DNA from 4 places in the Novosphingobium sp. TK71 genome. Region 2 is predicted to be linked to each of the others. Evidence: riboswitches for the same ligand, from Rfam matches in the RefSeq annotation. Region 2 holds a riboswitch; each other region holds the start of a gene.
The links. A riboswitch is a leader RNA that binds a small molecule or an ion and turns the genes downstream of it on or off. The one in region 2 is predicted to bind cobalamin.
Positions count from the first base shown of each region.

Region 1: another riboswitch for cobalamin. It lies ahead of ACXJ16_RS19240 (ferredoxin-like domain-containing protein); the one in region 2 lies ahead of ACXJ16_RS22145 (hypothetical protein).
Region 3: another riboswitch for cobalamin. It lies ahead of ACXJ16_RS01090 (TonB-dependent receptor domain-containing protein); the one in region 2 lies ahead of ACXJ16_RS22145 (hypothetical protein).
Region 4: another riboswitch for cobalamin. It lies ahead of ACXJ16_RS21105 (TonB-dependent receptor); the one in region 2 lies ahead of ACXJ16_RS22145 (hypothetical protein).

Region 1 is NZ_JBSZKA010000001.1:655,551-663,137, forward strand. It holds gene ACXJ16_RS19215 (acyl carrier protein) at 188-421, shown strand; gene ACXJ16_RS19220 (beta-ketoacyl-[acyl-carrier-protein] synthase family protein) at 418-1,647, shown strand; gene ACXJ16_RS19225 (type III polyketide synthase) at 1,644-2,732, shown strand; gene ACXJ16_RS19230 (NAD(P)/FAD-dependent oxidoreductase) at 2,734-3,825, shown strand; gene ACXJ16_RS19235 (YbhB/YbcL family Raf kinase inhibitor-like protein) at 3,873-4,475, opposite strand; cobalamin riboswitch at 4,741-4,969, shown strand; gene ACXJ16_RS19240 (ferredoxin-like domain-containing protein) at 5,207-6,346, shown strand; gene ACXJ16_RS19245 (precorrin-8X methylmutase) at 6,346-6,975, shown strand; gene ACXJ16_RS19250 (precorrin-2 C(20)-methyltransferase) at 6,972-7,587, shown strand, end outside.
Region 2 is NZ_JBSZKA010000001.1:1,386,719-1,394,305, reverse strand. It holds gene ACXJ16_RS22155 (TonB-dependent receptor) at 1-663, opposite strand, end outside; gene ACXJ16_RS22150 (helix-turn-helix transcriptional regulator) at 936-1,856, shown strand; cobalamin riboswitch at 2,019-2,260, shown strand; gene ACXJ16_RS22145 (hypothetical protein) at 2,401-3,000, shown strand; gene ACXJ16_RS22140 (short-chain fatty acyl-CoA regulator family protein) at 2,985-4,385, opposite strand; gene prpB (methylisocitrate lyase) at 4,589-5,509, opposite strand; gene prpC (bifunctional 2-methylcitrate synthase/citrate synthase) at 5,519-6,694, opposite strand; gene ACXJ16_RS22125 (hypothetical protein) at 6,736-7,041, opposite strand; gene prpF (2-methylaconitate cis-trans isomerase PrpF) at 7,038-7,587, opposite strand, start outside.
Region 3 is NZ_CM143962.1:251,624-259,210, reverse strand. It holds gene ACXJ16_RS01090 (TonB-dependent receptor domain-containing protein) at 1-1,655, opposite strand, end outside; cobalamin riboswitch at 1,731-1,931, opposite strand; gene ACXJ16_RS01085 (cell wall hydrolase) at 2,149-3,294, shown strand; gene ACXJ16_RS01080 (hypothetical protein) at 3,417-3,791, shown strand; gene mdh (malate dehydrogenase) at 4,167-5,129, shown strand; gene sucD (succinate--CoA ligase subunit alpha) at 5,297-6,187, shown strand; gene ACXJ16_RS01065 (2-oxoglutarate dehydrogenase E1 component) at 6,369-7,587, shown strand, end outside.
Region 4 is NZ_JBSZKA010000001.1:1,142,778-1,150,364, forward strand. It holds gene ACXJ16_RS21095 (T6SS phospholipase effector Tle1-like catalytic domain-containing protein) at 1-1,700, opposite strand, end outside; gene ACXJ16_RS21100 (DUF2322 family protein) at 1,916-2,260, opposite strand; gene ACXJ16_RS21105 (TonB-dependent receptor) at 2,394-4,436, opposite strand; cobalamin riboswitch at 4,612-4,854, opposite strand; gene ACXJ16_RS21110 (tRNA (cytidine(34)-2'-O)-methyltransferase) at 4,999-5,451, opposite strand; gene ACXJ16_RS21115 (hypothetical protein) at 5,615-5,869, shown strand; gene ACXJ16_RS21120 (cytochrome c biogenesis protein DipZ) at 5,906-7,587, opposite strand, start outside.

The sequences.
Region 1 (7,587 bases), 730 kb from region 2:
GTGGGATGCCATGATGAGAAGCCAATGTCCGCTTACGGCGTGCGTGCTCCAGGCAGGATACCGGCCTATTTCCCGGACGGGCTGAGGCCATGGCGGAGCTTGCGATTTCGCGCCCTGCCGGACCTTCCCGGCTCCGATTCCAGCCGCGATTCCAGCCCTTGGCCCCCGTCCCAATGGAGAACAGCCGATGACTCACGATGCCGATATCATCGCCTTGATCGCCAAGGAGACGGGCCTTCCGCCCGAGCAGCTCCGCCCGGAAGCCACGCTGGCCACGCTGGACATTTCCTCGCTCGATCTTGTCAGCATCCTTTTCGAGCTGGAGGACAGGTTCGGGGTCGAAATCCAGCCGGAGGAACTCTCGCGCGAAACCACGCTGGGGCAGTTGCTGGAACGCATCGGAAGCGCCGCGCCGCGATGACCGGCGCCTCGGGGCACCGCGTGCTCGTGACCGGCATGGGGTGTGTGAGCGGTCTTGGCCGGGGCCTCGCTGTCAACTGGGCGCGTACCCGCAAGGGAGACGGCGCGATCCGCCCGCTGCCGGGCCCGGCGCCGGTGGGCATGGCCGCATGGCTGGAGGGCAGGCCCACGGACGACATCCGCTTTCCGGGCGTGGATGGGCAGCGCCTGCGCCGCCTTGGCCGCCTCGATCCGATCTCCCAGTTCGCGATAGAGGCCGCGCTGGAGGCCGTCCGGGATGCAGGCCTTGCGGATCATCCGTCACTGGCCCGGCGCACGGCGGTCCTGATGGGCTGCGGCAGCGGCGGCAACGAAACGATCGACACCGGTTACGAACGGCTCTTCGGCAAGGACGAGGCCAAGGTCCACCCCCAGACCATCCCTAGCTCGATGATCACGGCTCCCGCCGCGCATGTCTCGATCCTGCTGGGCATCCACGGCCCGGTCTTTACCCTGTCCAGCGCCTGCGCCTCTTCCGCTCACGCGCTGGGGGAAGCCCTGCACATGATCCGCAGCGGCCGTGTCGACGTGGCGATCGCGGGCGGGGCCGAGGCCTGCCTCACGCGTGGTTCGATGGCGGGATGGCAGTCTCTGGGCGTGCTGGCGCCGGACACCTGCCGCCCCTTCTCGCGCGATCGGCGCGGCATGGTGCTGGGCGAGGGCGCGGCCGTGCTCGTGCTGGAAAGCGAGCGCCATGCCCGCGCCAGAGGAGCCCGCGTTCATGGCGAACTGGCGGGATATGGCCTGTCAAGCGATGCGTCGCACATCACTGCGCCGGACACTGCCGGGATCGCGGCCGCTATTCGCGCGGCGCATGAGGATGCATGCATCGGTTTCGACATTCCCGCCATCGTTTCGGCGCATGGCACCGGCACCGCGCTGAACGATGCGGCCGAAGCGCTTGCGCTGCGGGAGGTCTACGGCGCAGACCTGCCCCGCCACCGGGTGATCGCCACGAAGTCCGCGCATGGCCACATGATCGGCGCGACCGGGGCGATGGAGTTCCTGCTGGGGCTGATGGCCCTTGTCGAAGGCACGGCACCCCCGGTGCTGAACCATCTCGGCCCTGACCCGGAGTGCGATCTTCCGCTGGCGCTGGAGCCTCAGTCATTTTCGGCCGAAGTGCTGATTTCGAACAGCTTCGCGTTCGGCGGGCTGAACGCGGTGCTGGTGGGGAGACGGGCATGACCTCGGCTATCGCGCATATCAATCGCATCGGCACCGCCAATCCGCCTTTCGCGGTTCACGATGCTTTCGTGCGCTTCGTCAGCGCAGAGCTGGCCGATGCACGGTCTCGCCGCCTGTTCGAGCGCATGGCCGCCCGCTCCGGCATCGCGCAGCGCTATTCCTTCCTCGAACCGGTGACGCTTGCCGACGGCACGATAACCGATACGGCGGGCTTCTACGGGACGGGGGCGTGGCCATCGACCGGGCAGCGCATGGCGCTTTACGAACGCGACGCGCCCCGTCTGGCCCTAGCCGCGATAGAGGCGCTGGAAATCGACATCGCCGCGGCGGGGATCACGCACCTCATCGTCGCTTCCTGCACCGGCTTCATGGCGCCCGGGCTGGATCAGGCGATCGTTGCCGGCGCCGGACTCGATCCCGGCGTGGAGCGGACGGTGGTGGGTTTCATGGGCTGTTATGCGGCCGTCAATTCCCTGCGGCTGGCGCATCACATCGTCCGTTCGACGCCGGAGGCGCGGGTGCTGGTGGTGACGCTGGAACTCTGTACGATCCATTTCCAGCGGAGCGGCGATCTGGCGAACCTGCTGGCGATGCTATTGTTCGGCGATGGGGCTGCGGCGGCTTTGGTGACGGCGCAGCGGGAAGGGATCGCCCTGCGCGATTTTCGGGCGGTGACGATACCGGGCACGGCCGATGCCATCACATGGTCGATCCGCGATCAGGGGTTCGACATGCACCTTGGCGGAGAAGTGCCGGCCCGCATCGCCGAGGCTCTTGCGGCGGATGCCTCCCGCGGAGACGACCGGGGGCTCCTGCGCGGCGCTTCAGCCGGTGATGTCGCGTTATGGGCGGTCCACGCGGGCGGTCGCACGGTGCTGGATGCCGTGGAGCACGGCCTTGGCCTACCCGCCGAGGCGCTGCTGCCTTCGCGAACGGTGCTGCACGATCACGGCAACATGTCCTCGGCGACATTGATGTTCATCCTTTCGCGGATGCTGTCGGGCTCGGGCGAGGGAGATGGGCTGGCGCTGGCCTTCGGGCCAGGCATGGCGGCGGAGAGCTTCCGCTTCACCCTGGAACGCTGACATGGCCGATGTCCTCGTGGTCGGCGGGGGGCTTGCAGGCGGGGCGGCGGCCTGCCTGTTGGCGCGGCAGGGGCGGGACGTGCTCCTGCTGGAGCGCGAGCATGGGCCGCATCACAAGGTCTGCGGCGAATTCCTCTCGGTGGAGGCCGCCGCGCATCTGCGCCAGCTTGGCGTGGACCCCGCTTCGCTGGGCGGTGTGCCGATCCAGCGGATCAGGCTGGTTTCGGGCACCGTGGAAGCGGAGGCGCCGCTGCCCTTCGGTGCCTGGGGCCTCAGCCGCCATGTGCTGGACGAGGCGCTGCTGAGGGAGGCCATCGCATCCGGCGCGCGCGTGGAGCGAGGCGTCAGGGTACTCCAACTCGGCGGCTGCCTGGCCCGCACGAGCGAGGGGGACCGAGAGGGGGAGAATCTGCTGCTGGCAACCGGCAAGCTGCCCCTGCGCGAAAGAGGCACGGCGTCCACGGGGCGGGCGGAGGATGGTTTCGTGGGGTTCAAGATGCATTACCGCCTTGCCCCTGCCGCGATGCACCGTCTGGCGGGCACGATCATGCTCTTTCTGTTCGGCGGCGGTTATGCGGGACTTCAGATGGTGGAGGGTGGACGGGCCAACTTGTGCCTCGTCGTGCGCCGCAGCCGTCTTGCGCAGTCCGGCGGGGACTGGACGGGCCTGCGCGCCCGGCTGGACGAGATCGCGGCGCTGCGCGAAATGCTGGCCGATGCGGAGCCGCTGTTCGACCGTCCTGTAACGATCGCCAACCTGAACTACGGCATGGCCCCGGCCCGGACCGCGAACAGCCGGGTGCTGCGGCTGGGAGACCAGTGGGCGATGACCGCCTCGCTCACCGGGGACGGCATGGCCATCGCCCTGCGCAGCGCCTTCGTTGCCGCGCAAAGCGTGATGGCGGGCGAGGACGCGCGGCGATACGACTGCAGGCTCGCCGCGGAGGTTCGCGGTCAGGTCCGGCGGGCCATGGCGCTTCAGAACATGCTGGAACATCCGGTCCTGCGGCAGGCCGGGTGTCACGCGGCCCGGTCCTTTCCTGCGCTGCTGACAATGGCCGCGCGCGCAACCCGCCTGCGCGAATGGAGATGACAGCGGGGCGGGAGCGCCGAAGGGGCGCTCGCCTTTGCCGCCGTGACCTACTCCTCGTCAGCCGGTTCCCCGTCTCCGCGCGCGTAATGGCCCACCAGCATTCCGGCGGCCAGGACATGGTCCTTGATCGCCGCCAGGAATTCCGAACGGCCCGGGTTCGTTTCCAGCACGGGCGCGCGGGAAAGCGCGAAGAGCTGGAAGACGTAATCGTGCGTGCCGTGGCCCGGCGGGGGATCGGGCGGCAGCCAGCCCTCGGCCTGATAGCTGTTGCGCCCCACATCGCGCCCGTCCGGCGCACCGTCGTCGTCAGGGCCGATGCCGCCTTCGGGAATCGCCCGTGTGCCTGCGGGAAGGTTCCAGACGATGGCGTGGACAAGAGGCTCGGCCGCAGGAGCGTCGGGGTCTTCGACCAGTAGCGCCAGGCTGGTGGTGGCGGCAGGAACCTCGCCCCATTCCAGCGGCGGGGATATGCCTTCGCCATCGGCCGTGAAGCGTGCGGGAAGGCGCGCGCCGTTCTCGAAAGCGGGGCTGGACAGGTCTATGAAGGCGCCTTCCGGCACCAGCCCGGCGCGGACGATCGCCAGCTTGGAATGTCCCGCGCGGAAGTTGTGAAACAGGGCGCCAAGCCATTGAGGGACATGTTCGAGCATGGGATTCTCCTTCGTCTCGGTGTGCAACGTCCGGACCCGACCTGAGGTTTCGTCACCATCGGCGATGACTTCCGGGTTTCGCAGATCATGACGCCTGCGCCGTCAGCCGCATTGATCGGGCGCAATCGGGGATCGGGCGCAATCGGGCCGCCCGGTATCGCACGCTGCCGTGCGATATCGCCGGGATGCGCTTGCAGGGCTGCGCTGGCGATTGGCATCGATCCCGTTTTGGGTTAGGCGGCACCTGCAAGCCGGATTTCGTCCGGCCTGCAACGATCGCGCGGGTGCCTTTCGGGGCTGAAATGGGAATGCGGTGCGGAGGAAACTCCCATTCCGCAGCTGTCCCTGCAACTGTAAGCGGCGAGCGAGATGCCGGGGCTCCCTCAACGGAGCCGGCCACTGGATGAAGGCGCCCATCGGCGCCGGTTCCGGGAAGGCCGCGTATCGAGCTTTGACCCGTGAGCCAGGAGACCTGCCGGCGCGTCGGTCGCTCTTGCCATGGTCCAGGGAAAGGCCAAGGCTCGGTACTCCGCGTGAGCGACGAACCTGTGCGGCTGGGGCTGCATCGGTGTGCAGGGATGGCGTATGTCGCGCCCGCCTGTCGTTGCGCACGGACCGACTTCGTCGGCAAGCCCCGGTCATCGTCGCCGCGCGCGGTTGAAAGCGTTTATGCGCGTCTCGTCGAAGCGTGCCTTGTTGAAAATCCTGCGGTCCCGCCCGGATCGCCGCACATGAGCGACTTTGCCGTGCGTGGCTGGTGCCCCAGTGCCTGGCGCCCGATGATGGCGGGCGACGGGCTGATCGTGCGCGTGCGGCCGCGCCTTGGGCGCCTGTCACGCGCGCAGGCGCTGGCGCTCTGCGCGCTGGCCCGCGAATACGGCAGCGGGGCGATCGACCTCAGCCGCCGTGCCAATCTCCAGATCCGGGGTGTGACCGAAGCCGGTTGGGCGGCCCTGCTGGAGCAGTTGGTGGCGCTGGAACTGGTGGATGCCCGGCCCGATACCGAAAACCGCCGCAATATCCTTGTAGCGCCGGACTGGACGGCGGGGGATGACACGTTCCGGATCGCCGGGGCGCTGGCCAGTGCGCAGGTTCGCCTGCCGGAACTGCCGGGAAAGATGGGTTTCGCCGTGGACGCCGGAGCCGCGCCGATTCTGGGCGGGAGCCCTGCGGACTTTCGGATCGAACGGGCCGAAGGCGGCGGGCTCATCCTGCGCGCGGATGGCCGGGCGCTGGGGATTCCCGTTGCCGTGGACGAAGCGGTAGGCGCGCTGGTCGAACTGGCGGAATGGTTTGTCGCCTCCGGCGGGATCGCATCCGGCAGGATGGCGCGGCACCGTGCCGAGCTGCCGGGCTGGGCCAGGGGATGGGTCTCTCCCGCATCGCCGCGTCCGGTCATCGGCCCCGGTGCCCATGCCATGGGCCATGCCTGCGGCGCCGCTTTCGGCAGCGTGGAGGCGGCGGCGCTGGCCTCGCTCGTCACACGTTCCGGGGCGGCGGCCTTGCGGATCACCCCGTGGCGGGTGCTTCTTCTGGAAGGCGCGAACCCGCTCCCCGATCCTGTCGGGGATGGCTTTGTCAGCGATCCTGCCGATCCGGCCATGCGCGTGGACGCCTGCCCCGGAGCACCGCTGTGCCCGCAGGCGACCGTGGCGACGCGGCCGCTGGCCTTGCGGCTGGCCGCGCACGTTCCGGGCCGCCTTCACGTCTCCGGCTGCGCCAAGGGCTGTGCGCGTTCCGCCCCTGCAAGCGTCACGCTGACCGGGCGAAACGGCCGCTTCGACCTTTCCATCGATGCCGCTGCCGGAGACCCGCCATGCCGGTCCGGCCTCGATCTCCCACAACTGCTCGCCCATTTCGGAGCCGAATGATGCCTCATCTTTATGAAACCGATGGCGCGGCGATCTACCGCCAGTCTTTCGCGACCATCCGTGCCGAGGCCGATCTCCAGCGTTTCACGCGTGAGGAAGAGCGTATCGCGGTGCGCATGATCCATGCCTCGGGCATGGTCGAACTGGCCGCTCATATACGGTTCTCCGCGGGCTTCGCCGAAGCCGCGATCGCGGCTGCAGCGCGCGGGGCTCCGGTGCTCTGCGATGCGCGCATGGTGACGGAAGGCATCACCAGATCGCGCCTTCCCGCCGGCAATCCGGTGATCTGCACGCTGCACGACCCGGCGGTTCCCGATCTGGCGAAAGCCATGTCCAACACGCGCTCGGCCGCGGCGCTCGAACTGTGGCGGCCGCATCTGCAGGGGGCGCTGGTGGCGATCGGCAATGCGCCGACAGCGCTGTTCCATTTGCTGAACATGCTGGAAGACCCCGCCTGTCCGCGCCCGGCGGCGATCATAGGGTGTCCGGTCGGCTTTGTCGGCGCGGTGGAGTCCAAGGCCGCGCTGTGGGAGGCGATGCCGGTGCCCTGCTGCATCGTCGAGGGGCGGCTGGGCGGCAGCGCCATCACCGTGGCCGCGATCAACGCCATCGGGAGCAGCGCGGAATGAAGCCGGGCACCGTTCACGGCGTGGGTCTTGGCCCCGGCGCGCAGGACCTGCTGAGCGTTCGCGCCGACCGTCTGGTGCGCGAGGCAAGGCATGTCGCCTATTTCCGCAAGTCCGGCCGCCCCGGGCAGGCGCGCAGGATTGTCGAGGGGATGCTGCGCGAAGACGTTGTGGAATTCGCGATGGAGTATCCGGTCACGACGGAAATCCCGCTGTCCGACCCGCGCTACAACGCCTGCCTTTCCGAGTTCTACGAACATTGCGCGGGCCATGTCGCGCGGCTGGCCGGTGCGGGCGAGGATGTCGTGGTCCTGTGCGAGGGCGACCCGTTCTTCTACGGCTCGTTCATGCACCTCTACACCCGCCTGTCGGGCTCGGTGCCGACACGAGTGGTTCCCGGGATCACCGGGATGTCCGGCGCGTGGACTGCCAGCGGCGCGCCGATGACCTGGGGAGACGACGTGCTCACCGTTCTGATGGCCACGCTGCCCGAGGACGATCTGGTAAGGCGCATTCGCGATACCGATGCCCTGGTCGTCATGAAGATCGGTCGCAATCTCGACAAGCTGCGGCGCGCGGTGGCCGCCGCCGGGCGCGAGGGAGAGGCCTGGCTGG
Region 2 (7,587 bases):
GGATCCGCCAAGCTGATCGCCGCTGGTCATGCCGCGAAGTTCGCCTTCCTCGCGGCGGTTTGCGTAGAGCATATCGGCATAGAGCGCGTCCTTCACGATCGGGGCGCTCACGCGGGCTTGCTCCGTCTCGCCAAGCTTGGTCAATGCGGCCACGGCCTGCACATGGAGATCGTTGTCGGGCTTTTGCGTCACGACGTTGATCACGCCGCCCACGGCGCCGCGTCCGTATAGCGTGCCCTGCGGGCCATAGAGCACTTCTACGCGATCGAGGCCCACCGGCAGCAACTGGAAGAACAGCGCCTGATCCTGCGGCAACCCGTCGACGTAAAGCTGGGTCGAGGGATTGTAGAAGTCCACCGAGGACTGCCCACGGATCGTGACGTTGGCGAATGTACGGCTCGAGCGGGCGCGGATGGAAAGGTCCGCGAAGAGGCGATCGAGTTGCTCCACGCCCTGGAACCCGCGTGGATCGAGCGCCGCCGGAGTTGCGATTGCGACCTGGCCATCGACACTTGCGAGTGACTGCGGCCGCTTGCCAGCCGTTACGACGATCTGGTCATTTCCTTTCTCATCGCCAGACTCTTCCTGCGCCTGTGCGCTTACGCTCCACAGAGCGGCTCCGGCCAGAAGGGCCGACGAAATCGATGTATGCCGTGTGTTCAAGTTGGACCCCGATCAAAAAGCTGGCGATCGAGAGGCCGGTGGGAATTCCCTCCGAACGGTCGGTCTCGCCCCCCGCTGCTTGCTTGGCCCTAACTGCAGTGACGTATCGCTCGCGCCCGCGATCGGAACGTAAACCAACGCAATCGGAACTTTATTGACTGTGATTATCAATAGCGTTCAATGAGCGCATGCCACATCCCATCAAGCCCCGCCTCAGTTTGTCTGAACGCCCTCTGGCGCAAGCGGGATCTCAGTTGCCCTGTGCGGTTGGTATGGCGCCGGAGGCTCATTTCGATGGGACGAGAGCGCCGGCAGGGCGAGGCGTACGCCTCAGCATTCGCCCGGGCTTCGACCTTTCCGTATTCGAACTCGATGCGCGCGGCGCTTCGCCGGTCTCGGCAACGACGCAGCCATGCCTTGCAATCGTCGTGCTGCTGTCCGGTGAGGGGGAAGGGCAGGTGGACCGGCAGGGAACCCGGCTTCCGGCGGCCCCTTATCTGGCCGGAAACTTCTACGTGTCCTTTGCCCGCGATACCGTGACGGGCATCGCCACGGCTAAAGGATCGGCGCCATTTCGGGTCGTGGAGCTGCGCTTGTCTATCGAGTTCCTGGAGCGCATCGGTGCGCTTGCGACATTCGACAGCGTCGATCATCGACATCCGTTGCACCACGCCTCTTGTCCAGGTTTCTGGTTGGGCAAAGGCGCCGCACCTTCCGAACTGCTCGGCGATGCGCAGTCGCTGTTCGAACTTGCCTTTGCTGCACCAGCTGCGGATTTGCGCATGGAAGCGCTTGCGCTTTCCCTGTTTGAAGTGACCAGCGCAATCATCCGGGATCCATCCTTAGCGGTGCCACGCGATGTTCCGTCATTGACTGACACCCGGCTCGATGCGGCGCGCCAGGCCATGTTGGAGGATCTCGCCCATCCATGGTCGATCGCGGAGTTAGCCCGTACCTTTGCCCTCAACACGCGTAGGCTGAAGGAAGGATACCGCGCGCGTTTCGGGCTGCCGGTGAACGGCGATCTTCAGCGCATGCGGATCGAAGCCGGGCTTGAGCTGCTCCAGCAGGGCAAGCCCGTGATGGAGGCCTCCTTGCAGGTCGGATATTCAAATCCCAGCCACTTCGCACGCCTGTTTCGTCGCCATTATGGTATGTCGCCCAAGGCTTGGCGTGAAATCGATCACCGCTGAAGGTTGGACGTCGTTCATTTCGGTAGGCCCAAGGCCTCCTTCGGCACAACTTGCGGCTTCGATTTAGCCGGCAACTTAGGCAAATGCCCCTTTCCCTGCCGATGTCCCTTGCGGAGCCACAAATGGCGAGTTAGCAAAAGTCGCTCCTTCGCCCCGATGGGCGGTTGGGCAAATCGCGCCGGTGCCTCGATCGAGGCTTAATAGGGAACACGGTGAGGGCATTTCGCGCTCTAGTCCGAGGCTGTCCCTGCAACTGTAAGCGGCGAGCGCGATGTTCATCGCGGCATGGCAAGGACCGCGCCGCAGCCACTGGGCCGGACGCTAACTCCTGCGAGGCCTGGGAAGGCCGTTCATCGATGCATTGACCCGCGAGCCAGGAGACCTGCCGGCGTCTGGTCGCACTTGTCTGGTCCAGGGGATGGCCGGGCACGGACTTCTCGTCTGAGCGGCACTACTGGGCATGGCACTTCGTTTGCGTGGAGTGGCAGGTCGTGTCGGGACGCTCTGCACGGGCACCCGGCGGATTGGCGTGCAAGAGGTGACGATGAACGGGGCTTTGGCCAGTTTGAATGATCGCGAGCCAGGCGGCTCGGAATTGAAAAAGTTGCTGCAGCGGATCGAGCAGGACCCTGCAGCCTGTGCGATGCGACACGCGATAGGTCGGCATATCGGCGAGGTCGGCCTCGAGCTCGATTTTGGTGGTCCGTTCAACAAAATGCTAGGGCTCAGCTTGCGCAAAGCCGAGGCACGCCGAGCGGTTTTGGCCATATCCAACCGGTGCGGCAGGTCGAGCTGGATCGATGGGACCGATCGACTGCGCTTTCGAGAAGTCGATGCCATGAGGCTGGACTATGGCTGGAGCCGTATCGTCCTTGAGTTGACGACCATTGCGCGGCGTCCTTTGACGCCTCGGTTGCTGATGGATGTATTGCCCATCTCCAGCAGCGAGCGGCTACGCTGGACGAAAGACGGCCGCCTCACCCAATCAGGCAATGTCCTGATCAAGCGAGGTCAGCTTGTCTCCGTCCCGACCTACGATGTCGCATTCGTCGAGGCGCTGCTGGCCGCGCCGAGCCGCATCAGCGTCTGGCGCAATTCCGATTTGCAGGAGTTGGAGCCGATACGTCCTCACTCTGCCGAGTAAGGAACCAGAGTCCTGCGGTTCTCGTCCACCGCGATGGGCTTGCCGATCGGAGGGAAAGCCCGCTGCGGGCACGCCGGCCGTTCGCAGACCTTACAGCCGGCTCCGATCCGGGTTGCGGCCGCTGGATCGGAGAGATCGAGGCCGCGCGCGTAGATCAGACGGGAGGCATGGCGGATATCGCAGCCAAGCCCGACGGCGAAAGTCTTGCCGGGAACACCATAGCCGGCATTGCCCGAACCCACCGTGCGGGCGATCCACAGGTATGTCCGCCCGTCCGGCATCTGGGCGATCTGCGTCAGAACCCGGCCGGGCTGCGTGAACGCTTCGTAGACGTTCCAAAGCGGGCACGAACCGCCCACGCGGGAGAAGTGAAAGTCGGTCGCCGACTGCCGCTTGGAAATGTTGCCGGCGCGATCGACGCGCACGAAAAAGAACGGAACGCCCCGTGCATCCGCTCGCTGCAGGGTCGAAAGGCGGTGGCAGATCGTCTCGAAGCCCACGCCAAATCTCCGGCCCAGACGTTCGATGTCGTAGGCTTCTTCTTCCGCCGCTGCGAGAAACGCGCCGTACGGCAGGATGAGGGCGCCCGCGAAGTAGTTGGCGAGCCCGATCCGCGCGAGCCGCCTGGCTTCCTCGCCGGCCAGGATTGCATCGTCGGCAAGGCGGTCGATTTCGTCCTTCAGTTCCAGAAAGGCGAGTTGGGTGGCCATCTGGAAGGCCTGTTGACCCTGCTTGAGATGAGCGGAGAGATGGAGTGTGCGATGCGTATGATCGTAGCGGCGCTGGGCGCTTTCGGTCTCGCTCCAGACGATCTGGATGCCGTGCTGCCCGCGCAAACGTTCGATAAGGCCGGCATAGACCGAGCGCGGGCTTAGGCCCGCTTCACGGTAGATGCGTTCGGCTGCCTCATCCAGCAATTCGACGTGGTTGTGGCGGGCATAGAAGAAGTCGCGCACCTGCTCGAACGGCATGCGCGCAGGGCCCGGTGTGATCCAGTCATCGCCTAGCTGTGCGGCCATGGCTTCGCTGCGTTCGCTCATCTCGCGCTGGCGGCGGTGGAGCGCGACCAGGGTCCGCCCCACGGCAGGCATATTGGCGGCCAGTTCCTTGATCTCGGCAAGCGAGATCGGCTCCGCACTGTCCGTCAACGCTTCGCGAAGGTCCGTGACGAGGCGGGCTTCCTCGTCCTCCGAGAAGAGCTGGACATCGATCCCGAAAACCGAGTTCAGCTTCAGCAGGACCGGTACGGTGAGGGGCCGCTGGTTCTGTTCGAGCTGGTTGAGGTAGCTCGGCGAGATATCGAGCGCGGAGGCAAGCTCCACCTGCTTGAGCTTGCGCTCTTCGCGAAGGCGCCGCAGCCGCACGCCCATGAACATCTTCCGCATCAGCTCTTGCCCGTCGTTCGCAAGATTTGCAGATTGCGCCTAAACCGTTCGCAAAACTTCGCAAATCTGCGTTTTATCGCTATTTCGTTCATGCGGATGTTGCAAATCATTCGGGCGAGATCAAGAGGAATGCGATACCGCCCGGCATCCTCGCAGCCAGTTTGCGAGAACGCCGGGCGGGCGACCGGAGAGCTGATGGAGGATCAGCTTGCCGGTAACGCTTCGGGAACGATTGTCTTCACGATCGAGGCGTCGAGCGCTTCATAGTCGTGGAGGCCGATCGTCTCGTAGAGTTCGGCGCGGGTTTGCATGGCGTCGACCATGGCATGGGTTCCGCCGTCCTTGGCGATGGCCGCGTAGAGCCGTGCCTGCGCCTTGTTGGCGACGCGCAGCGACGAGACCGGCCAGATCACCATCTTGTAGCCCATCGCCGCGAATTCGTCGGCGGTGTAGAACGGGGTCTTGCCGAACTCGGTCATGTTGGCGAGGAGCGGCACGCCCGGCATGGCCTCGGCAAACTTCGTGAACATCTCGCGCGTGACGAGGGCTTCGGGGAAGATCGCGTCGGCGCCGGCTTCCACGTAGAGCTTTGCGCGCTCGACGGCGGCGTCGAAGCCTTCCACGCCGGCCGCGTCGGTGCGGGCGACGATGACGATGTCCCGGCTCGCCTTCTTCGCGGCCGCGACCTTGGCGGCCATGTCATGACCGGGAACCAGGTTCTTGCCGTTGAGATGACCGCACTTCTTCGGCAAAATCTGGTCCTCCAGATGAACCGCGCCGGCCCCGGCTTCCTCGAACGTGCGGACCATGTGCATGACGTTGAGCGCTTCGCCGTAGCCGGTATCGCCGTCGACCAGCAGCGGGAGGGCGGAGGAGCGCACGATCTGGCGGATGAAGAAGGCCACTTCATCCACGGTGATGATGCCGAGATCCGGCAGCCCCATCGAGGCGGTCATGGCCGCGCCGGAGAGGTAGAGGCCGTCGAAGCCGGCCTGCTTCGCCTGGATCGCCGCCTGTCCGTTATGGGCGCCGGGAAGTTTGTAGATGCCGGGGCGGGCGAGGGCCTCGCGGAAGCGTTTGCCGGCGCTTTCGCGGGGCAGTTCGTCTGCAATCAGATAGGGCATGGGTACTCCTTAGGCCGCGCGGGGCTCATTGCGCTGCGCAAGCGGCACGAATGTGAGGTTTTCCGGGCCGGTGTAGTTGGCCGAGGGGCGGATGATCTTGTTGTCCTGGCGCTGCTCGATGACGTGCGCGGCCCAGCCTGAGGTGCGGGCGATGACGAAAAGCGGCGTGAACATCGCCGTCGGCACGCCCATCAGATTGTAGGAGACGGCCGAGAACCAATCGAGGTTCGGGAACATGCGCTTGGCGTCCCACATCACGCTCTCGATGCGTTCGGCGACCGAGAACTGGCGCTGCGCTCCCGCTTCGTCGGCGAGCGACTTCGCCACACGCTTGATGACGACGTTGCGCGGATCGGAGATCGTATAGACCGGATGCCCGAAGCCGATCACCACTTCCTTGGCCTCGACCCGGCGGCGAATGTCCGCCTCAGCCTCGTCGGCGCCGGCGTAACGCTTCTGGATCTCGTAGGCGACTTCGTTGGCGCCGCCGTGCTTCGGGCCGCGCAGCGCGCCGATGGCGCCGGCAATGGACGAATACATGTCCGAACCGGTGCCTGCGATGACGCGCGCGGTGAAAGTCGAGGCGTTGAACTCGTGCTCGGCATAGAGGATCAGCGAGGTGTGCATCGCCCGCGCCCAGCTTTCCGACGGTGCCTTGCCGTGGAGGAGGTGCAGGAAGTGGCCGCCGATGCTGTCGTCATCGGTCTCGACCTCGATCCGGCGGCCGTGGTGGGCGAAGTGATACCAGTAGAGCAGGATCGAGCCGAGCGAGGCCATCAGCCTGTCAGCGATGTCGCGCGCGTCGGGCAGGTTGTGGTCGTGCGTTTCGGGAAGCACGCAGCCCAGCGCCGAGACGCCGGAGCGCATGACGTCCATCGGATGCGCGGCAGCAGGAATGGCTTCCAGCGCGGCCTTGACCGAATGCGGCAGTCCGCGAAGCCCCTTGAGCTTGGCCTTGTAGGCCGCCAGCTGCGGCGCGGTCGGCAGTTCGCCGTGGACCAGGAGATGAGCGATCTCCTCGAAATCGGCGGACTCGGCGATGTCGAGGATGTCGTAGCCACGGTAATGCAGGTCGTTGCCGGTCTTGCCGACCGTGCAAAGAGCGGTGTTGCCTGCGGCGACGCCGGAGAGCGCCACCGATTTCTTGGGCTTGAAAGCGACTTCGTTGGTGGGCGTCGGGGCCATAGGATCCTCTCGGGTCGAAATGGGCGGGTTCGAATGGGCGTTCATGCGCCGCAGGCCCGCTTCTGGGTGAGGGTGGTGAAGGTGAAGCGGCCGCTGGCCGCGATGGTGCGCCCGCCGTCGCGATCGGTCGCGGTCGCGAAAACGGAGACAACGATGGCTTGCTCGTCCTCGCTGACCGACCAGGTCTCGAGGTCAACGTCGGGGACCGAGAAGCCCTCCCTCAGCTGAACGGCGTCGCACCTGGCGATGCGGATCGTGTCGCCAAGGCTTCCGGATGCACGGTCCGTGGCAACGGAGACCATGGCGCCGAGCAAGTCGAGGCTTCGCCCGGGGCGATTGGAGATCATGCCGTGATCCTTTCGGAACTTTGGGTCTCTTCGAGGATGCAGGCGGGCACGAGAACCTCGCCTTGCATGAGGATGCGGGCGCTGCGGCTCATGATCGCGCGTGTGACAGTCCACTGGCCATCGACCTCGCGGGCCTCGGCACCGACGCGCAGGGTGCCCGAGGGGTGGCCGAAGGTGATCGCATTGCGCTTGCCCCCGCCGGCAGCGAGGTTGACCAGTGTGCCGGGCACGGCAGCAGCGGCAGCGATGGCGACCGAGGCGGTGCCCATCATCGCATGGTGCAACTTGCCCATCGACAGGGCCCGGACCAGCACATCAATCTCGCCCGCGAGGACTTCCTTTCCGCTCGACGTGCGGTGATCGACTGGCGAGGCGACAAAGGCGATCTTGGGCGTATGCTGACGCTTCGCCGCTTCCTCGGGCGTCTTGATCAAGCCCATCTTCAAGGCACCAATGGTGCGTAGTGCCTCGAAGCGGGATAGCGCTGCGGCATCGCCGTTGATTGCGTCGCGCAGTTCGGTGCCGGTGTAGCCGATGTCCTCGGCG
Region 3 (7,587 bases), on a different replicon from region 2:
ACGCGCAAGTCCGCGCCGAGGCGGAAGCCGTCCGACCAGTGCTTGTCGAGGCTGGCGTAGAGGTTGGTCTTGGGACGGCGGGCGAGCCGGGCGCCGGTATCCTCGTTGGTAGCGTCGAGGTACGTGGCGGAAAGGCTCATGTCGAAGCCTTCCCAGTCGCGCACCTGCATGCCCAGTTCCACGCCCTTCGCGCGGGCGCGGCCGACATTGTAGTAGTTCCATTCGGCCAGATCGTAGTCGATCAGGTTTTTGGTCTTGCGGTCGAAATAGGTGACCGAGAACGTCCCGTGCCCTTCCGCGAAGGGCTGCTCGACGCCCACGTCCCACGACTTCGAAGTCTCGGGATCGAGCGCGCGGAAACCGCCATTGGTATAGAGCTGGTAAAGCGACGGCGCCTTGAAGCCCTCGCCATAGCTGGCGCGCAGGATCGGCGCGCTTTCGCCGCCGCCGATCACCCAGGCGCCATTGGCCGAGAACGTGGTCTTGTGGCCGAAGTCCGAATTGTCGTCGTAGCGCAGCCCGCCGTTCAGGGTCAGTCCGGTGACCGGACGCAGCGTCAGCATGCCGAAGTAGCTGTCGATCGAGGTCGAGTCCTTCGCGTAATCGCTCGAGAATTTCTGCTTCTCGGTCTCCGCGCCCAGCAGGATGCTGGCCATGTCGATCGGGCTGAAGGAAACCTGCCCCTCGAAGCGGTCCGCGCGGCCGTTGGTGGTGTAGGGACCGAAGACCGCGTCGTCCGAGATGCGGCGGGTGTCGGTGAGGCCGTAGCCCACGCGCGCGGTCAGGCGGCCGTCGAGCCCCTTGTAGCGAAGGTTCGCATAGCCCACCGTGTCGCGCTTCATACCCACGTTCAGGGCATCGGCGCCGGTGTTGTCGTAATCGTAGTTGGCCTTGGTCCAGTAGGTCCCGGCGTCGGCGGACAGGCCGCTCAGCAGTTCCACTTCGGCCCGGGCATTGGCGCTCTTGCTTTCGAAGCCGTCCTTCTCCTTGCCGCCGAGGCGCTCGTCGAAGGCGGAATAGCCGTCGCCCTTGAGCCAGTTGCCGCCCAGCGTCAGGCCGACCGGGCCCACCTTGCCCGCCGCCGAGGCGCCGAGCTGCTTCTGGTCGCGCCAGCCATATTCGGCCTGGCCGCGCGCGGTCCACTGCTCGGTCGGGCGCGCGGTGATGAGGTTGACGACGCCGCCGATGGCGCGGCTGCCCCAGAGCACGCCGGAAGAGCCGCGCACCACTTCGATACGGTCGAACTGGCCGACGGTCAGGCTGCCGAAGTCGAAGCCGCCGCCGACATCGCCCGGATCGTTAATGCGCACACCGTCGATCAGCACGAGGCTCTGCGCATTCTCGGCGCCCCGGATGAACACGCTGGCGGGCTGGCCGAAGCCGCCGGACTGGGTGAAGGTCACGCCCGGCAGGCGGGCCAGCACATCGGTGGCGGTGACCGCCTGGGTACGCTCGATATCCTCGCGGGTGACGACCGAGACCGACTGGCCGATCTCGCTCACCGGGGTCTCGGTGCGGGTCGCGGTGACGACGATGCCGTCCGCTGCGATGCTATCGTTTGCGGCTTCGTCCGCCAGCGCGGGAGTGGCGACGGACAGGGCCGTCCCCAGCAGAAACAGATACTTCACGGTAATTCCTCCAACCTTGAACGACATTGCCGTCCATGGCGGAGACGCGCGCCTTTCCTCATGCGCGCGTGCTCGCTGCATGCCGGGACACCCCGCCCGGCTGCGGAACGACCGTCAAGGGCAGGTCTCCTGGCTTCCGGATCGCCGCGCCGCCTCCGCCTTCCCGGTTTGACCCAGTGGCATCGCGTGGAGGGGGCGCTCCCCGGTCACAGTTGCGGGGGCAGCTTCGGGCTTTCGCCGAAATTCCCACCAGGTTCCAATCCTGGGGCCCGGCTCCGGGCCACCCATGACGTCGCTTGCGCCGATACTGTCCGGCGCGAGGATTGGCAAGCAGGGCCGGTAAAGGCCGCGCCAGGTATCGCCGCCGGGAAAACCGGAAGATTCTCTTAAGCCATTAAGGCTATCGGCAGGGCCTGTACCGCTTCGGGACGTGCCGATCTGCAGGGATGCCGCGCGCCGCAAAGCGGGTTAGGCGCAAGATGCGCCCGTCCCCCGAAAGGACGCGCCGAGAGGACTATTCGTGACCGCTGCCGCCCTTCCTGCCTGCCTCGAACCCTGGGAAGCGCGTCCCCGCGATTTCCGCGGGCACTTCGCGCGCGGCGGCCGGCGACATGTCGCACGCCGCGCGCGCCGGCGCTGGTCGCTGGGTTTCGCCGCACTGGCCGCCGTGGCACTGCCCGCCTTCGCCTCGCCGGGTTCCTGGCAGCAATTCTCCATCGCCGATGCGCGGTCCCCCGAACAGACGGTCCTGCCGATGCCCTTCGAGCAGGCCGGAGCCAGCTTCCCCGGTTCGGCCTTCTACTATCTCGATGCCGAAGAGCCTGTGCTCAGGATCGGCGAAGGCATTCATTCCGATGCCGATGACGGCGTGACCGGCCCCGGCCCGGTCGCCCGCGCGCTGCGCATCGACAATTCCGGGGTGGACCGCAGCCGCGCGCTCCAGTGCCTGACCGCCGCAATCTACTACGAAGCCGCCAGCGAGCCGGATGCCGGCCAGCGCGCGGTGGCGCAGGTCGTACTCAACCGGCTGGCCCATCCCGCCTATCCCAAGACCGTCTGCGGCGTGGTCTACCAGGGCTCCGAACGCTCGACCGGCTGCCAGTTCTCCTTCACCTGCGACGGGTCGCTGGCACGCGCGCCGCAGCGCTTCTTCTGGCAGCGTGCGCAGGAAGTCGCCCGCGCGGCGCTTTCGGGCTACGTCTACGCGCCGGTCGGCCTGGCCACCCATTACCACACCGTCCAGGTCAATCCCTACTGGGCGCCGAGCCTCCATTATCTCTCGACGATCGGCGCCCACCGCTTCTATGCCCTGAGCGGACCGGCGGGGAGCCCTTCGGCCTTCCGCTTCGCCTACTTCGGCGGGGAGCCGCTCGCCGCGCCGCATCGCCATGACGATTCCGCCGCCAGCGCGGTGGCCAACGCCGCGCTGGACCCGCTCGCGGTGCAGCGCGCCTTCGAGGCGGCAACCCCGATCCGGCCGGACACCGCCATCCAGCCCGCCTCCGCTCCGGCCACCCTCGTGCAGGCCGCCGTCCCCGCCTATGCCAGCGACGTGCGCGAACGGGGCGGCGAGGCGCTATACCGGGCGAGGAACCTGCCCGAGGCCCATGGGATCAGGCCCGAGTATGCCAATTCCGGGCGCTGGATCGGGCAACCGGTTCAGTAAACCTCCCGATTCCCCTCTCAAGGTTTCGGCAACCATACGCCCTCATTAAGGCTTAGCGCCTGCAATCCTATAACGGGGTCGCGGCACCACCCCCTAACGCCGAAGACAAGAGGCCCGATACCATGGCAATCCGCTTCTCCGCCGCCAAAGGCGGGACGTGTCCTGTGATCGTGCGAGCGCTGTGTCCATCCGTGCCGCTCGGCGCGGTCAACGACAACGGCACTCGTCGCCGAACGCGCCGGCAGCGGACGGAGGGGCACGCCACCGCGCAGCAGCAGGATGCGGCCACCCTGGCCGCGAACGAGCGCATCTTCGCCGAAGCCTTGCGCCATTTCGCCCGCCACGGCCTGTCCGCCGCCTCCCATGCCCGCGCCAATGCCGCCGCCGCGCGCCTCGCGGGGGACATCGCGGCCTGCGACTGGTGGATCGCCATCTGCCGGCAGCTCGATCACCGCATGGCCGAAGCCTTCGCCAGACGGCTCACCACGAACGCCTGACAGTCTCGCCGCCGCCGCCGTGACTCGCGACCGCCTGCCCTTCCTCCAAGGCGACTCGCCCTCCCCGACGCTTGCCTGTCATACCGCCGTGCGAGACACTTGGATGCAATCTGCGCCCGCCGGGTTGCGCAAAACAGGCTCCGAACCCCGCTTCCCGGGCCCGTTTTCCGCGCATTCCCGCCCACTATTGCAATTGCGAACTATTATCAGTAAAAACTGCCCCACCAGCCCTTTGCGCGGGCTTTTCACGGTTGCAATGTCGGTTTGAGGGGCGTAGGTCGCCCCTCGTTGAACACCGGCACCTGCCTTTAGCGGGACACAGCAGGCCGCCTTTTCGTCCGTCGATCCCGCCTCTGGGAAGGACAAGCAAGCATCATGGCTCGTAAGAAGATTGCCCTCATCGGCGCCGGCAACATCGGCGGCACCCTCGCGCACCTCGCCGCGCAGAAGGAACTGGGCGACATCGTCCTCTTCGACGTCGCAGAAGGCCTGCCGCAGGGCAAGGCGCTCGACCTGTCGCAGTGCGGTCCCGTCGAGGGCTTCGACGCCAAGATCACCGGCACCAACGACTATGCCGACATTGCCGGCGCCGACGTCATCATCGTCACCGCCGGTGTCGCCCGCAAGCCGGGCATGAGCCGCGACGACCTGCTGGGCATCAACCTCAAGGTGATGAAGGCAGTCGGCGAAGGCATCGCCGCCAACGCACCCGACGCTTTCGTGATCTGCATCACCAACCCGCTCGACGCGATGGTCTGGGCGCTGCGCGAATTCTCGGGCCTGCCCCACAACAAGGTCGTCGGCATGGCCGGCGTGCTGGACTCGGCCCGCTTCTCGACCTTCCTGGCCTGGGAATTCGGCGTTTCGGTCCGCGACGTGACCTCGTTCGTGCTCGGCGGCCACGGCGACACCATGGTGCCGGTGGTCGAATACTCGACCGTCAAGGGCATCCCGGTTCCCGACCTCATCAAGATGGGCAAGACCACCCAGGAGCGCATCGACGCCATCGTCAAGCGCACCGCCAACGGCGGCGGCGAAGTGGTGGCCCTGCTGAAGACCGGCTCGGCCTTCTACGCTCCCGCCGCTTCGGCGATCGCCATGGCTGAATCGTACCTGGGCGACCAGAAGCGCGTCCTGCCCTGTGCCGCGCACCTCGAAGGCCAGTACGGCGTCGACGGCCTCTATGTCGGCGTGCCCGTCGTGATCGGCGCCGATGGCGTCGAGCAGGTCATCGAGATCGAGCTGAACGAGAAGGCGAAGGCCGGTCTCCAGGTCTCGATCGACGCGGTCAAGGAACTGCTGGTCGCCTGCAAGGCGATCGACGGCTCGCTGGCCTGATCCGTTTGACCGGCCCGGCCCGCCCGGCAAAGTGCCGGAGCGGGCCGGGCTCGGCTTACTGGCCCGTTGATTTTACGACTTGGACGGTTGCACTTCGCGGAATTTGCGCCATGGCGCTTCCCAAGCCGGAATCGGCCTACACCAGGAACAGGAATTAGGATTCCCCTATGTCCATTCTCGTCAACAAGAACACCAAGGTCATTACCCAGGGTATGACCGGTGCCACCGGCACCTTCCACACCGAGCAGGCGCTCGCCTATGGCACCCAGATGGTTGCCGGCGTGACTCCGGGCAAGGGCGGCACGACCCACATCGGTCTGCCGAACTACAACACCGTCGCCGAAGCCAAGGCCGCGACCGGTGCGACCGCCACCTGCATCTACGTTCCGCCGCCGTTCGCCGCCGACTCGATCCTCGAGGCGATCGACGCCGAGATGGAACTGATCGTCGCGATCACCGAGGGTATCCCGGTTCTCGACATGGTCCGCGTGAAGCGCGCCCTTTCGGGCTCGAAGTCGCGCCTGATCGGTCCGAACTGCCCCGGCGTCCTGACCCCCGGCGAATGCAAGATCGGCATCATGCCCGGCAGCATCTTCTCCAAGGGTTCGGTCGGCGTCGTCTCGCGCTCGGGCACGCTCACCTATGAAGCCGTGTTCCAGACCACCAACGCGGGCCTGGGCCAGACCACCGCTGTCGGCATCGGCGGCGACCCGGTCAACGGCACCAACTTCATCGACGTGCTGGAACTGTTCCTGGCCGACGACGAGACCAAGTCGATCATCATGATCGGCGAAATCGGCGGCAGCGCCGAAGAAGAAGCGGCCCAGTTCCTCAAGGACGAAGCCAAGCGCGGCCGCAAGAAGCCCATGGCGGGCTTCATCGCCGGACGCACGGCGCCTCCGGGCCGCCGCATGGGCCACGCCGGCGCGATCGTGTCGGGCGGCCAGGGCGGCGCCGAGGACAAGATCGCGGCGATGGAAGAAGCGGGCATCCGCGTCTCCGCCTCGCCGTCGCTTCTGGGTGAAACCCTTGTGGAAGTCCTCAAGGAACTCGCCTGACACTATCCCCGCGGGCGGCGCGTGTCTTCGGACCCGCGCCGCCACGGGACCCACGAGCGATCCGGCACGTTTGAGATGCCGGACGCGATGCGGACGAAGAGGCCCCCACCATCGGGACCATCGTCCTAGAACGAGTTTGGTAGCGCCGGCCGTTTTCCGGCGCGACAAAAGGTGACACCCGATGGGCGACGAAAGTTTCGACTTCACCCCCGATGATGCCCTCGACGGCCCGCAGGCCGGCCCGAGCTGGCAGCGCAAGAACTGGCCGCTCGTAGGAGCGGAATTCGAGGACGACCTGACCCAGGGCCTCGACCCCAGCGCGCTCAAGGTCCAGATCGAGAAGGCAGCGGCAAAGGGCGGCCAGAAGGTCGACCAGTCCCGCATAGACGAAGCCGCGGCCGACGCAATCCGCGCCATGATGCTGATCCGCACATATCGCGTGCGCGGTCACCTGGCAGCCGATCTCGACCCGCTCGGCCTCAACCAGCGCCAGCTTCCCGCTGACCTCACGCCCGAATACCACGGCTTCGTAGGCGCCGCGCAGGACCGTCCGGTCTACGTCGGCGGCGCGCTCGGCCTCGAATGGACGACCGTTCGCGAGATCGTGCAGATCCTGCGCGCGAACTATTGCGGCAAGGTCGGCCTCGAATACATGCACATCGCCGATGTCGAGGAACGCCGTTTCCTCCAGGAGCGGATGGAAGGCGCGAACAAGGAAATCGAGTTCACCGCCGAAGGCAAGAAGGCAATCCTTCAGGCCGTCGTCCGCGGCGAGCAGTACGAGAAGTTCCTCGGCAAGAAGTACGTCGGCACCAAGCGCTTCGGCCTTGACGGCGGCGAAGCCATGATCCCGGCGCTCGAAGCCGTGATCAAGTACGGCGGCGCGCTGGGCGTGAAGGAAATCGTGTACGGCATGGCCCACCGCGGCCGCCTGAACGTTCTCGCCAACGTGCTTGCCAAGCCCTACAAGGTCATCTTCCACGAATTCTCGGGCGGCACCGCCAACCCGGAAGACGTGGGCGGCTCGGGCGACGTGAAGTACCACCTCGGCACTTCGGCCGACCGTGAGTTCGACGGCATCAAGGTCCACATGAGCCTGATGCCCAACCCGTCGCACCTCGAAACGGTCGACCCGGTCGTGCTGGGCAAGGTCCGCGCCTACCAGACCATCGCCGACGACATCGGCGACGACATCGGCCCCGGCGCCAAGCACAAGCAGGTGCTGCCGGTCCTGATCCACGGTGACGCGGCCTTCGCCGGCCAGGGCATCATCTGGGAGTGCTTCGGCCTCTCGGGCGTGAAGGGCTACAACACCGGCGGTTGCATCCACTTCATCATCAACAACCAGATCGGCTTCACGACGAGCCCGCAGTTCGCGCGCAACTCGCCGTACCCGTCCG
Region 4 (7,587 bases), 240 kb from region 2:
TTGGCTATCAGCCCGATGAGCCCCAGGATCACAAGGCTCAAGGCCCAGTTGGCGGTCCAGGGATCGTACCATGCCAGGAGCCAGGAAGGCACGAACTTGCGCCCCAGCACGAAAATGTCGCTCAGCACCCATCGCGAATCCATTCCCGGCGTGAAGCCCGACCCGTCCCCCCAGAACGGAGCGAGCGCCAGGAACGCGGTCAGCAGGACAACGGCGAAATAGCAGGTCCGCCGCAGCCAGACATTGTCCCAGGCATTTTCCTGGATTTCGCCTCGCCCCTTTGCCCGGTCCCGCTCCTGCAAAGTGCGGCTCGCGGCGGCCAGCGCGGACTTGTCCGCAGGGGCATAGGGGGGCTCGACCTCGAACTTGCGAGGCAGCACGATCGGCGCATAGTTGTCGTTGCCGAGACAGATCCGCTCGATCACGCTGCGATGGACATGGCACGCCGTCAACAGGCCCTGCGGGCGATGGCGCTTTTCCCCGATGATCGGATCGCGCAGGACCCGCGTCTGGTTCATGCCAACGGTATCGGCAATGCTGCGATGAAGCATGGCTGCGATCTTGCGCGGCTGGTAGCGATAGTATCCGGCAAGCCCGCTTCGGGAATCGTGCATCGGCCCCAGCGGGTTCGCAAAGGCGCGGATGCGGGCTTCCTCGCTCTGGATCAGCGCCAGCCGGTCAGGCCCGAGGGCGTTGATCTCGTCGATCATCCACTTGAGCGACACATAGGCGAGGCTGTCATCGGGATAACCTCCTCCCACGTCCGAATGCATGCCGGCGAACCATACCTGCTTCAACCGCGAACCGGCCCGCAGACGCTCCGCCGCATTCCAGTCCCTGCACTCCTTATTGATGCCGGCATGCGCCCGCTGATCGGCGATTTCATCCCAGAGCAGCGGCCAGAAGCTGTCCCGCTCATCATCGAGCGCCAGCGCATGCCGTGCCACCTTGACCCGGCGATGCAACTCGTAATCGGTCATGGTGAGCGGCCAGACGTACTGATCGATACCGCGCGTGATCTCCACGATGGGCCCGCCATAGGCGGCCACGGTATCCCATACGCCCACGAACTCGATGTCCGGGAAACTCTCCGCCTCACGGTTGAAAGCCTGCCCCCGCAACCGGCGCCAGCCTTGTATGATCCTGTCCCTGAACCAGCGGACGGTCTGGAAAAGCCAGGGGAACAGGTCCGGCGCATTCTCGCCCAGGAAGCGCCGCACCGCATCGGCGCAATTGCGCTTCAGTTCGCGCTCGTCCTCATAAGGAACGATGCCCTGCGTGCAGATGAGCGCCACGAGAAGCCGGATCGTGAACGCGCCCCGGCTGAACCCAAAGGCATAGATCGTGTCGCCCTTGTCCGTTCCGGGATACTGGCCATTGTAGTTGCGGCAGACATATTCGTAGAGCCGCAGAAGATTGCGCTTCAGCCCGAAGCCGAAAATGCCGCCCAGAACCGCCAGGAAACGAAAACTCGAAGTACCTACGCCATTGTCGTAATAGGCAATCTGATCGGGGCCGCCGGGCCTCGATCCCAGATCGAGCGCATCATAGAGGCGATAGACGTTGGTGCGGAACAACGCGCGGCTGCTGTTGCCCGTGCCGTCCGAGAACACGACGATCCGCTTGGGCTCGGCAAGCGGCGCAGCCGCATCGGCACGCCGTTCCGGCGCGATTTCTTCTCCGGTAGGTGCGCTGGACACATTCCTGCCCCCCGATCGCTGTCATGAAATGACAATCTGCAAAGCCCCCGCTTCGCACACGACAATGAGTGACATTTCCAACGCGGGCAGACAACAGTAAACGCGCGATCGAATGGGAACTATACTTAAGATCCCATCCGTATGATTAACAATTCTTACTGAATAATTTGCACACAAAGGGAAACGTCAGGTCCAACCCCCGCCCGTACCTGCGATCAATGCCCGGCCGGAATGACCTCGATGCCCAGCCGGCCGCCGCGTGCGGCGATATCCAGCAGAAGGTCGACATTCGGATGTGCACCGGGACGCTCGCGTGCATCCGCGGTATGTTCGGCGAACACCACAAGGCCATGCTCGGCAGCAGCCGCATCCAGATGGTCGAACCGCTGCTTCAGGTAGTTGTAGACGGCGAGCGAACCCTGCTTGCCCGGCTGGTTCGATATGGAGGCCACCACGTTCCCCGCATCATCGACGAGGTCGATGCGTTCCAGGCCGTCTATCGGCGGCAATAGCTGAAGATTGTCCTTGAAGGTCGCGCCCGGTTCGATTGCCGCCAGCATGTCTCTTGTTCCTGATTCACTGCACTCGCGGCGCTCTTACACCTTCTTCGAATGACCGCAATCGGTCCCGGAAGCACCACCTAGAACCACCAAGTAGTGCCGCGGCGCATGAGGGCCGCGGCACGCCCTGTCCTCAGAAGGTGTACCGCGCGCCGATCTTGACGGTGCGCGGCTCTATCACCCTGCTCAAGCGCCCGTCGACGGGACCTGCCGCATCGTAAGCCGGAATGTAGGATTGGTAATAATAGGCAATGTCCTTGTCGCGACTGTCGAGGATGTTGAGCACTTCACCATATATCTCGATCCGGCCTCCCTTCCAGGCGGCACGGGCATTGACTACGGTGCTGCCGCTGTCCCGCACGCTGTTGTCCTCGACCAGAGGGTAAGGGCCGAGATGGCGAATGCGGATGCTCGTCTCCCACGGGTCCAGCACGATGGACGCCCCCGCCGACGCTGCATTCTCGAAGGCGTTGGGAATGCGGTCGCCATTGTCGTATCGCGAACGGCTGGCGGTATAGTTGCCATCAAGCGCAAGCCAGGGCAGCGGCCGCCAGAAAGCGACAAGTTCGTAGCCATGACGCTTGCTGGCGCCGGTCGGCTCGACCGCGTTGGAATCACCGACGAAACGCAGTTCGCTTCCAACGTCGAGCCACCAGTAGGTTCCTGTCAGCGAGAAACCGTCCGTCTGGAAACGGGCGCCCAGCTCCTTGCCGGTGCCGCGTACCAGAACAGGCACCGGCGTTTCGGCATTCACCGCCCCTCGCACATCGTTGGAGTGGAATCCGCGCCCCCAGTTGGCATAGAGTTCGAACTGCCGGGTAACTTCATAGGCCGCGGAGAACTTGGGCGAAACGATCGAATCGTGCCCGCTTCCCTCACCAAGCTCTTCCGCCGCTGCGTTTCTGGCGCGCACGGAATAGTGATAGTAGTCGCCCCGCAGACCGCCCGTCAGGCGCAGGCCCGCCAACGGCTGCCAGGTTGCCTCACCATGGATCGCACCGGAAAGTTCCTCGACGTGATAACGGCCCAGCGAGTACAGGAATTCGCGACTTTCCGTGCGATTCACGCCAACGCTGCCGATATGGTCGAAGCGGTTCTCGGTGCCGACGGAGAGTTCCAGTTCCGGCGCCGGATTCCAGTGCTTGCGTGCCGTGAGGCCGGTAACCCAGCGCTTGTCGAACTGGTCGATCTGGGCGCTGGTCCCGTCGGGATCGACATAAGTCGGGTTTGAATACATGTTCCAGTCGTAATACTGGGCGTAGACGTTGGCGCTCCAACTCGCCTGCGTGATCCCCACATTGCCGACGAACCGCGTGGTCCTGCCGCGCGCCGTCGGGTCGGGCGAACAGAACACGTCGGCGCATATGTCGGAACCGACGATCCGCTCGGGAATCTGCTCGGTTGGACGCCATGTCGCGTGGTAGGCATGAAGCGAAGCCTGGAGCGCACCTTCGCCCAGCGGCATGCTGTACTTCGCAAAGCCCGCATAATGGCGCAGGTGCTCCTCCTGCTGCCACGGCCCGTCATAGCGCTTCGCCTGCCCCACCACCGTAAGATCGCCGGAACCAAGCCCTTTGATCGTGCCGCCCGCTGCAAGACGGCCGGTGCTGTACGAGCCCCCCTCAAGCGAAACCCACGGGCGGTCGAAGCCGGCGATCGTCGTCATGTAGGCCGTGCCCGCCAAGGCGAAATCGCCGCCGTCCGCGCGATAAGGCCCTTTGCGGAAGTCTTCACGCGCAACGATCTCCGGGATCAAACCGTTGAGATCGAGATACCCCTGCCCATGACCATGGGTCCGCAGGTTCATCTGCACGCCGTCGATATAGGTCGTGAAATCGCTACCATGATCGAGGTTGAACCCGCGCAGGAAATACTGGTTCGCCTTGCCGCTGCCCGAATGCTGGGCGGCGACCATGCCGGGAATAGCCTCGAGAAGTTCGGCCACGCGCAGCAGCGGACGGACCAGCAGGTCGGAGCCTGCCACGCTGCCTTCGCTGGCGGCATGGGCTTCGCCGATCTTGGTCTCTCCCCGGCCGAAAACCAGGATTTCGCTGTTGCCGCCATCCGAAGCCGACCCGTCCGAAGCCACTTCGCCGGCAAGAGCCGGAACGGAGGCAAGCGCGACGATCCCGCCCATGGCGAGGCGGGCGAATGCCGCCTTTGTGTTGATTTGCATTACAATTCCCCCGGCGCCTGCGACTGGGAGTGGAAGCGTGCCGTCCAAGACGGTCGGCACGCGCCATCGGCCGGACGCCCGAGGCGACCGCGACACGAACCGATGCGGCTTCCACCGCTCGTTCGTCGCTCAGACGGAAAAATTACCGGGCCTCGGCCATCCCCTGGACCAAAGCGAGAGCGACCAGACGCCGGCAGGTCTCCTGGCTTGCGGGTCATCGCTTGATGCACGGCCTTCCCAGGCCTCGCAGGATTTAGCGTCCGGCCCAGTGGCTGCGGCCAGGCTCCTTGGCCTGCCGCGATATGCATCGCGCTCACCGCTTACAGTTGCAGGGACAGCCTCGGATTCGAAGGCCGAAGCCCTCTCACCGCGTTCCCTATTAAGCCTCTTTCGAGGCACCGGCGCGATCTTGCCCGCCGCCTTCGAAAGAAGGAAACGGTTGCAGTCCGCTAACCCACGCAAGAAATGTGTTCAAGAGTGTATGGCAGGTGAGGTATTGTTACGGCGATGCTTTCGCCCGCTGCGCCGGGAAAGCGGGCCGGGAAAGCGGGCCGGGTAACCGTCACCCCGGCAAAGTCGCGGTCTGGCGAAGGGCTTCGCCAAGCGCGAGCGCGGCCGACGTGGCGAGATTCAGCGAGCGCACCTCCGGCCGCAGCGGTATGCGCACGCGCGCATCACAGACATCCGCCACTGAGGGGGGCACCCCTGCGCTCTCCTTTCCGAAGAGCAGGACATCGTCTACCCTGAATCCGAATTCATAAGCCGAATGGCTGCTCTTGGTCGTGAACAGCACCAGTCTGCTCGGCCCGATATCGGCCCTGAAGGCATCGAAGCTGGCGTGTCGTGTAATCGTGACATGGTCGATATAGTCCATGGCAGCCCGCCTTACGCGCCGATCGTCCCATACGAAGCCCATCGGCTCGATAATATCCACGCTCGCGCCCAGGCACGCGCCAAGCCTCAGCACGGCGCCGACGTTTCCGGCAATCTCGGGTTCGAATAGAGCAATACGCATCCGGACCGATTGGCGGCAAGACAGCGGCCATGCAAGCCCTTCGGCAGTTCCCGGATAACGAGGCGGGGCGGCGCCCTTTCCGGCCTGTGCCGCAAGTGGCGGATATTGCGGGAATAAAGCCGTTGTGCAACCTAGGGCATCCGAAACCTTGAAGGACCGAGGGATGCCCACGATACAGGACAAGCGACACGACTTCCTCTGGCTCGTCCAGCTCTGGATGCAGCGCGAACGGGATATCGCCGGATGGACGGCAACCTGCGGCGATGCGGTTGCCGCCAGCTATCGTATCCCCGCATCGATGACCGCGCGCGACGCCGCGCACGATTTCCTGTCCTTCAACAGCGCTTCGTTCCGTGGCGGCGTGGAGAACGAATGTCCCGCCTGGATGAACGCGCTGGAAGATCCTTCCTACGGCTGAGCCCCGCATGACGGGCCGAAACGGCGCGCCGCCTCCTCAGCCGAACGTGAAGGCGAAGGCCTGCACGCCCGGATCGAGGAACTCGATGGTGAAGGTCCGGTCGGTCACGGTGCCCTGCTGGCGAACCAGTTGATAGAGCCGCTGCGTGGTCACGGTGCCTTGCCCGGCCGCGTCCGCGTCCATGCCGTGATCGCCGCCCGGAGCCTTGCCGTCCACGGTGACGCGGAAGCGGACCGGGCGTCCTTGCGGCCCCGGCCCCAGCACGAGATGAAGATCGCGGGCATGGAAGCGGAAAGCGATACGCCCGCCCGCCGCATCCAGCGAGACGAACTCCGGCCCGGCGGTCCACGATCCCGCAATTCCCCAGTCATTGCGGCCGGGCAACTGCCCCAGCACATAGCTGTGGGGCCGGTCCGGCACATAACCGCCCGCCGAAGCGAAACGTTCGCCTCGTGAATAGCCCAGATAGGTTTCGGGCGAGCGATTGGTGGCCTTCTGCGGCGCCTCGCCCACGCCGGAGCCCTTGACCGCCACGACCTCCAGGCTGGGCGGGGCATTGCCGTTCTCGGCCAGCAGGCGCTGGATGACCCTTTCGGATTCCGCGTAATCCCCCTCGCCGAAATGATGATAGCGGATCCGTCCCTTGCCATCGATGAAGTAATGCGCGGGCCAATAGAGGTTCTGGAAGGCGCGCCAGATCGCGCGATCGTTATCGAGCGCCACTGGATAGGAAATGCCGAGATCGCGTATCGCGCGGCTCACGTTCGCCGGGTTCTTCTCGAAGGCGAATTCGGGCGCGTGAACGCCGATGACGACGAGCCCCTGATCCTTGTACTTTTCCGCCCATGCACGGACATAGGGAAGCGAGCGCAGGCAGTTGATGCAGCTGTAGGTCCAGAAATCGACGAGGACCACTTTCCCACGCAGCGCCTCGGCGGTGAGCGGCGGCGAATTCATCCATTCGCTCGCCCCTGCCAAAGACGGAAACGCGCCTTCGTCTCCCAGTTCGGCCCGGCCGGCGCGCATGGCCGAAGCGGCAGGCGTACCGGGGCGGAACTTGGCGAGCAGCCTCTCTTCGACTTGCGCCGTGCCCGAAAGCGAAAGGCGGGTGAGAAGGCCGGTATCCAGCCCCAGCGCGATCGCGGCCACCCCGGCGAGCACCGCCACGCCCAGCACGCGGCGAACACCGTTACCAAGGCCGATGGATCGCTTCATCGCCGCAAACACCTTCCCGCCCACCAGCAGCGCCAGCGCCAGCGAAGTTGCCGCGCCCAGCGCATAGGCGAGCAGCAACAGGGAGGTATGCGTACTGGCGCCGTTCAGCGCCGCTCCTGTCAGGACAAGTCCGAGCACCGGTCCCGCGCAAGGCGCCCAGAGCAGCCCGGTGGCAACCCCGAGCAGGAGCGACGCGGAGAACGTGGCGGAGGAGCCGCCCACGTCTCCTTCCGCCGAACGGGACAGCCGCGCGCCCATCGCCACCAGCGGCCGGGTCGCGCGATCGGCCAGCGACGGGAAAAGCAGCAGCAGGCCGAACAGCGCAAGCACCGCCAGAGCCACGATCCGCCCCAGGCCGTTGGCCTGAACCGCCCAGCCCCCGCCCACGGCCGCCAGTGTGGCAACGCCCGCGAATGTCACCGCCATGCCGATCAGCATGGGCAATCCGCTGCGCAGGAACGGCTGATCGGCCCGCGCGAAGACGAAGGGCAGAACCGGCAGGA